Regions from separate parts of the Paenibacillus sp. FSL H8-0034 genome, predicted to be linked through region 2. Evidence: riboswitches for the same ligand, from Rfam matches in the RefSeq annotation. Region 2 holds a riboswitch; each other region holds the start of a gene.
What was found. A riboswitch is a leader RNA that binds a small molecule or an ion and turns the genes downstream of it on or off. The one in region 2 is predicted to bind cyclic di-GMP.
Positions count from the first base shown of each region.

Region 1 (2,268 bases), 4.9 Mb from region 2:
GACTATGGGGAGTATGCCGCAGGTTCCAAGACTGGCTTGCAGAATGCAATAGATTCGGCAGAAGACTACCTGCAAAGCCTGAATCCCGGAAGTGCCGTCAGTAATGAAATGCTGCGGGATCTGGATCGATGGACCTCTCCGATTACGCCTAAGGATGGTTACGTGGAAGTATTCGGCAGAGGTGTAGGCTATGAGAGGCAAACCTTTGGCAGCGATTTGTTCGAGCTCAATATGCAGTATACGTACAGTGAAGGGGATTGGCCCAGCTTTGCCATTCGTTCCTCGAATCCCGCAATTGCGATGGGAACAGGAGCCAGCAGCTATATGATCATTGTGAAGGAAGATGTGTGGGAGGTACAGAAGTGGGTCAATGGCACGAGGGAAATGCTGTTTGGGGAACTGGCTGGTTTCACACCACGCTTTGGCGTACTGCCCAATACCCAGATTACAAGCGGCACCAAGCATAAACTGAAATTTGGAGCGATAGAGGTAAGCGGGAGTATCCGCCTGGTCATGTATGTCGACGATCAACTCGTGTTTGACGAGGTTGACAGCATTAATCCTTTAACAGGTCCGGGATACTTTGTCGTTTACTCGACCACTTCACCCATGAAGCTGAGCGCCGTTAACACATCGCAGCTGAACACAGCTTACATTACTCTTCTTCAGGCAGTGGAAGCGTTTGAGCAGCAGCGCAGTCCCGCATTGTCGGGTATTTCGCTTGCCGGCTCTACAGCTGTGCAGGCCGGAGGCTCAACCCAGTTATCGGTGAGCGCAAGCTACAATGACAGCACTGTAGTGAACGGGGTAACAGGAGTAACCTATGGCAGCAGTAACGTGAGTGTAGCAACGGTATCTGCCGAGGGAACGGTGAGCACGCTGCGTGCGGGAACCTCCGTGATAACGGCCGTATATGGAACCTTTCATGCTGAATATAGACTCACGGTCACCCCAAATGAGCCTTAATTTGGAGTAAAGCTTAGTAGAAGCTTTCGTCACTTTTATAGTGGTCGAGGCTTCTTTTTTCATCAAAGAGTACGATAGTGGCATTGTAATGTCTTAGTGTCATCTATCATAAATGATAATTTAGGTAATTAGACTTGTATAATTTGATTAATTGGGTCTACAGATTCATTTATAATGAGCTTCTTATCTTATATGCTTAAACTTGTCGAATAATTATAGCTCAATTCTCGATAATGGCAAAGCAAGTGGAAGCTTGTGACGCAAAACTATAGGGGCTTACGGTGCAAGCAAGATGCACCCAGCCAGCCAGCTGCCGAAGGTACTGTGATGCGCATATAACTGCGACTCCTGACCAATGGATCAGGAGTCTTTTTGTTTGAGAGATAAGAGAGGTGGATCATAGATGAACGAAAATAGAAATATGATGACAAGAACCGGATTTTATACGAAGGTTGGCACCGACATGATCGGCATTTATTTGTCGAATGAAGGCCCCAAGATGTTTATTAACCGTGAGATATTTGATTTGCGGAATCCATGGTGGGATGTGGAAATGGTGATGGGGAAAACCGGTCATCTGATAACATTCTACTGGCGCGGAGAGGTCAAGCTATCGATTCGCTGCGATCTGGAAAATGACTTATTTGTCAGCTTATATCACTATTTAAGCTTTCGTACTAATGAGCAGAGTCTCGCTTAAGCAGAGAATGGAAATAATATTGACATGCGATGTAGATAAATAAAATGGAATCTGGTTATATTTAGGAGATTATGCAGGTGTATCTTGGAGCTGACACGGCCAAAGGTATGCTTTTTTCTGCTTCCAGCTATTGTCTCTATTAGGTCCATTGTTTATAATAATAGATAGATTACTATAGTTCAACGGGACTATATAGGAGGAAAGACCATGCGTTTAATTACACGATCCGACTTTGATGGCTTGGTATGTGCAATGCTCTTTAAAAAAATGGGCATGATCGACGAAATGAAATTCGTTCATCCGAAGGATATGCAGGATGGATTGGTTGAAGTCAATGACAATGATATTTTGGCGAATGTCCCGTATGTACCCGGCTGCGGTTTATGGTTTGACCACCATTCGAGTGAGTTGGAGCGGACAGGACCAGAAATCGTATATAAAGGCGAGACCCGTGTGGCCCCAAGCGCTGCCCGTGTTGTATATGATTACTATGGTGGCAAGGAACGTTTTGGTGACATCGATAACATTATGCAGGGTGTGGATAAAGCGGATTCCGCGCAGTTTTCTGCAGATGATATTTTGAATCCTTCGGGCTGGGATTT
Region 1 is NZ_JBBOBS010000001.1:5,970,764-5,973,031, reverse strand. It holds gene NST47_RS26990 (carbohydrate binding domain-containing protein) at 1-966, shown strand, start outside; cyclic di-GMP riboswitch class I at 1,192-1,284, shown strand; gene NST47_RS26985 (hypothetical protein) at 1,370-1,666, shown strand; gene NST47_RS26980 (exopolyphosphatase) at 1,874-2,268, shown strand, end outside.
Region 1: linked by a shared signal. The riboswitch ahead of NST47_RS26985 (hypothetical protein) and the one ahead of NST47_RS04940 (FapA family protein) in region 2 are both predicted to bind cyclic di-GMP.

Region 2 (2,268 bases):
TCACCGCAGTAGCCTGCACACAGCTTGCTTTTCACAACATTGCCTTTTACAATAATACTTCCCGTAGCGGTCAATACGGCTCCGTACACACAGCCAACCACATAAATTGTACCGAGCGCTTCAATCGTCATATTTTCCGTAACATCGCCATACACCATTACGTCACCTGAGAAAACAATATTCCCCGTGCTTAGGTTCACGTCACCCGAAACAATGTAAGCGGTTGAAATATCCAAGTACAAGGTATGGGTACCCGTTACCCGCGGCCTACCCTCCCTCATCGCGATAAAAGTATCACCTTGTTGTTCCACATGTTCCCTGGCTATAACGTTTACATCCTGCGGCTTGGGGGGAATCACCAATTGACGGTGCACATTGTAGCCTGTAATACCTTCGACAGCCTTGATTTTTTTGGCAATAACCTGACCTTTGCGAACTGAAGGAATCTTCAGCGAGTTCCGATAATCCATTCCACCGCCGACCTCCATGAAGCCCCTTTCTACCGCTTCAGTGAAAAACAGCTCCATACGCGCATCCTCACCCGGAACGGGATAGCTGCCTTGTGCAACGAGAACAGGCTTAAAGGTCGGCTCCTGCAGCTCCTGATATATACTCCCGATATCCAGATTGTATGAAATCGATAACTGGGAAAGCTCCTGAGTCACCTCAGCCAGCTCCAATTTGCGGATCAGCTTTCCTGCTTCCCGATCCAGCTCAAGCGTCACTTTAGTGGCCGGCTCTGTGTTTTTCAATCTGGGTTGAACAAGCTGTGTATGGCGTACAATCAGGAATACTTTCATCTGATCCTCGGATACAAGAATCTGGAACAAGGGTTCATGTTCAGCCTTCCATTCCATTCGTTCTTTGCCCTTAACGGCATAAGGACCTTCTACCAACTCACCGTCAATGATCAGGCTTATCGGATAGCTGGCTTCGATAACAGGAAGTGCACCCTTCGCCGTATCCACTTGAACATGAATGTGATCGTTGTGGACCCAAATCCAATTATGCTCATCATTACCGCCTTCAGAAGCCCTTATCGGCTTGGAGGAGGATGTATCCACTTTGGGAATCGCTGACGACGGTTGGGACAGTTTCATGATCTCAGTTTCTTTGATAGGAATCGTCATTCTCGTCTTCCTTTCCATTATCCGGATTCACAAAAAAAGACACCTTCCCCAAGTAACGGGAAAGATGTCTCATCTCACTAAGCTCATCCGTATTCTCCCATTTTCGGTGGCATGGCGACCATAGAAATATCTTTAGGTCCATTGCTTTGCGTCCTTGCCTTTCAGCAAGTTTGCCTTTATCGTATGTGAGTGATTATTGCAAAAAATGTAAAAATATAGATTTATTCCATTAGAACTAAATGCCTGTAACAAATGGCCAAGACTAATTCGTAAGTACCATGAAATCGATAATTATATGACTAAATAGTAACATTCTTACATCACTTTTACAATTGATTTCTACTTATATCGGGATTTTTTTGTCGATTTCATGCGATAAAATGGAAGTTCCTAAGAGCTCCTGTCGAATCCCTGGAAACCATTAGTGGAATTGTTCACGAATCCTCCATACCTTCAAGCTCCGCCATCGTTGGCAGAGCAGCAAACACACCACGACGCGTAGTTGTCATAGCACCTGCTTTATTGGCAAAAGAAAAAATAGAGCGTACCTGCTCCTCGTCATTAAATATGGTTTCGATTTGCTCTGCAGTCGCTCCACACTCCGCAAGCTTGAGCAGCATCGCACCGACAAAGCTGTCACCAGCGCCTGAGGGATCTACCGATTTGACACGAATACCGGGAACCGAAGTCATGGCCTGGCGTGTAACCACACAGCAGCCGTATTCGCCAAGCGTCACGACAATTACCTTTGCCCCCATATCCAGCAGCTGCTGGACGGCTTCCGCAGGTTCCAGACCCGTAAGGGCGGCTGCGTCCTTCTCATTGATCTTCACGATATCGGCCGTCCCGATATGGTTCCGCAGGTCCTGCCGCATCGTTTCTTCATCCGGCCATAAAATAGCACTCGAATTGGGACAGCAGCAGGTCAGACCGCCTGCCGCCTTGATTCGACGTGCTGCTGCCAAGGCTGAGGTCTGTGAGCGCCCTTCACTCAGAGGCGCAGAACCATAATGATACACGGCAACGTCATCCAGCCAGGTCTCATCGAACTCCGCCCTCTTCAGTTTGTTACCGTTCACCCTTGTCTCTCCGTCAGCATCGAGCTTGGTTCCAGACTTATTATCGTCAGGGTCCTCGC
Region 2 is NZ_JBBOBS010000001.1:1,062,556-1,064,823, reverse strand. It holds gene NST47_RS04940 (FapA family protein) at 1-1,130, opposite strand, end outside; cyclic di-GMP riboswitch class I at 1,233-1,315, opposite strand; gene NST47_RS04935 (PfkB family carbohydrate kinase) at 1,565-2,268, opposite strand, start outside.

Region 3 (2,268 bases), 5.1 Mb from region 2:
TTTATCCGGTAGTGTCAGCGTGAATTTTAAATCGATCTGACTGATCATCATTTTTTGCAAGCCCATCGTATCATTGGCATCGGCTTTCATGCTGCTTAAATCAAAATTACCTATCACATGATTGGTATTAAAGATGAAGCCTTTATCAACTGTCATGTCAATCTTGTTTTCGGCGTTGATATTGCCTTGATTGACACCGACATTTTTAATTTCCTTAACATCCTTAACATGTTTTTTGGCTTGTACACCTTGGTAATCTCCATCTTTATACTGCGAGACCTGATAGCCATCCGTTTCAAAATTCTTTTTTAATTCACCTAACATATCCGTCTTATTTGCACTATTCATACTCATTAATCCGATTAGCTGAGAGCTTAAGGCTAATTTGTAATCCAACTCTGCAGACTGATCCCGGTTCACCGTTACATGAAAATCCCCTTTAACACAACCGCTTAACAAAATGATAACAGAACTCAATATTACGAATAACAGCCATTTTTTGTTCATATGTACCCCACATATCTATTATTTCACAACATTAACCATTATATAGCGCCGATTACTATTTAGGAAGCCAAATAGTAAAAATTTGAGGATGACCCTGATATTTTATGTCCAGACGCCGAAATGGTAGTCAGTAACCACCTCCCGAGTTGATTGGGAGGTGGTTAGGTCACTACTTTAAAATGTTCTTAAAATAATAACAAGCAGAATATAGAGAACCAGAATAACAGCTGTAGTAGTTCCAAGACCATAACCTGCACAACTTGCACAGCTTCCGCCAACTCCGAGTGCACCCATGTTGATCCCTCCTCGCGCCTTGTATAGTGCATGTTATGAATGTCAGCGGATACGTGATTGGACAGATGCAAAAATGGGTAATAGCCATTGAAAAGAGCAAGTCCTCCCAATATTAAACTTCTTTAAATAAAGGAAATAGTATGATAATAAATGACAAAAAATTCAATAAAAACGCAAATAATGTCGAAGATTTAGTGCTTTAATTCTATAAAAAATAGCGATATTTGTAGTATAATAGAATCGCATACGCAATATCGAAAAAGGCAAAGCCATTGAAAAATGGGGACGCAAAACTATTAGGGGCTAAAGTCAATTCGACTATGCCAGCCAGTTACCGAAATACTCTCTTTTTCAAAACCAAAGGAGGAATGTGTATGGAGCTTACTAAAAGTCGACAGCTTCAAAAAGTAAGATTGGTTTTGCTTGTTGCAGAGATTGAGGCCTTAAAAAATTGCATGGTCAATGTGTATGATCAAACGGAAAGTTTACATGACCCTCTCTTGGTCCAACTTAGTGTAATGCTTGATCGAAAATTGAATAAATTTATTAAATATCAAAATTAAATACTTATAAATGCTAGAGCTGTAGACATGCAGCTCTTTTTTTGATGCCATTTAATGAGCGTGTGCTAAGGGTCTATGTGCCTTTATGGAGTTAGTTTTCTGATGATGGTTTGTAAAACAGGTATGATTTTATGGATAGCTTCTTTTTGTAATGCATAACCGGATTCATAACGATTTGAGTTCAGTACACCTGTGTTCGCATCAAAGCTATGGATCATTTCTTGAGTTCCGTTAGTTATATCTTGATAGGCCGACATTAGTTGTACGTGCTCGACTAAAAATAGATCAGGCACATTTAATGCTAAAATCTCATGTTGACAATGCACCAATGAAATTAACTCTTCCTTTAAATTCAGAATGCGTTTATCGGGATCCCATTTCTTATCAGGATGTTCATACAGCTCTTTGACGAACTTGCTTGCAGGCTGTATCGAAGCGTTAATCTTTATAATGATTTGAGCATAGTCGATGGGGTTTAGATCAGAAGTGTCATCCATTTTTCTTCCTCCTTTGCATAGTAATATTTTAACATCTAGTTATATGGAATAAAAAGGTAATTGAGCACATCCTGCTAAAGTTTGATAGGGATTCGTCATATCAATTATGCCCTAAGCCGGATTAATTTCTTGCGCCTGTATGTCATGAGAGGTATTATTACGTGAAAGAGTGTTCGGGGAGTGGACAAGGAATATGAACAACTTGCGGATAAAATGGGGAGAGCGGGTTTTCTCTAGCAGTCGGAGGTTTCAGTACTTGGCTTTCATCAAGTATGTACTGTGGTGGTTAGTGGTGGCGGGTGTAGTGGGCGTTATGACGGGCTCAGCCTCGGCGCTATTTCTGTTAAGTCTGGATACGGCTACAAGTTTGCGATATGAGCATCCGTGGCTGTTATATTTACTGCCCC
Region 3 is NZ_JBBOBS010000001.1:6,129,463-6,131,730, reverse strand. It holds gene NST47_RS27685 (DUF3153 domain-containing protein) at 1-507, opposite strand, end outside; gene NST47_RS27680 (sporulation protein YjcZ) at 682-801, opposite strand; cyclic di-GMP riboswitch class I at 1,054-1,140, shown strand; gene NST47_RS27675 (Spo0E family sporulation regulatory protein-aspartic acid phosphatase) at 1,176-1,364, shown strand; gene NST47_RS27670 (hypothetical protein) at 1,448-1,861, opposite strand; gene NST47_RS27665 (voltage-gated chloride channel family protein) at 2,055-2,268, shown strand, end outside.
Region 3: linked by a shared signal. The riboswitch ahead of NST47_RS27675 (Spo0E family sporulation regulatory protein-aspartic acid phosphatase) and the one ahead of NST47_RS04940 (FapA family protein) in region 2 are both predicted to bind cyclic di-GMP.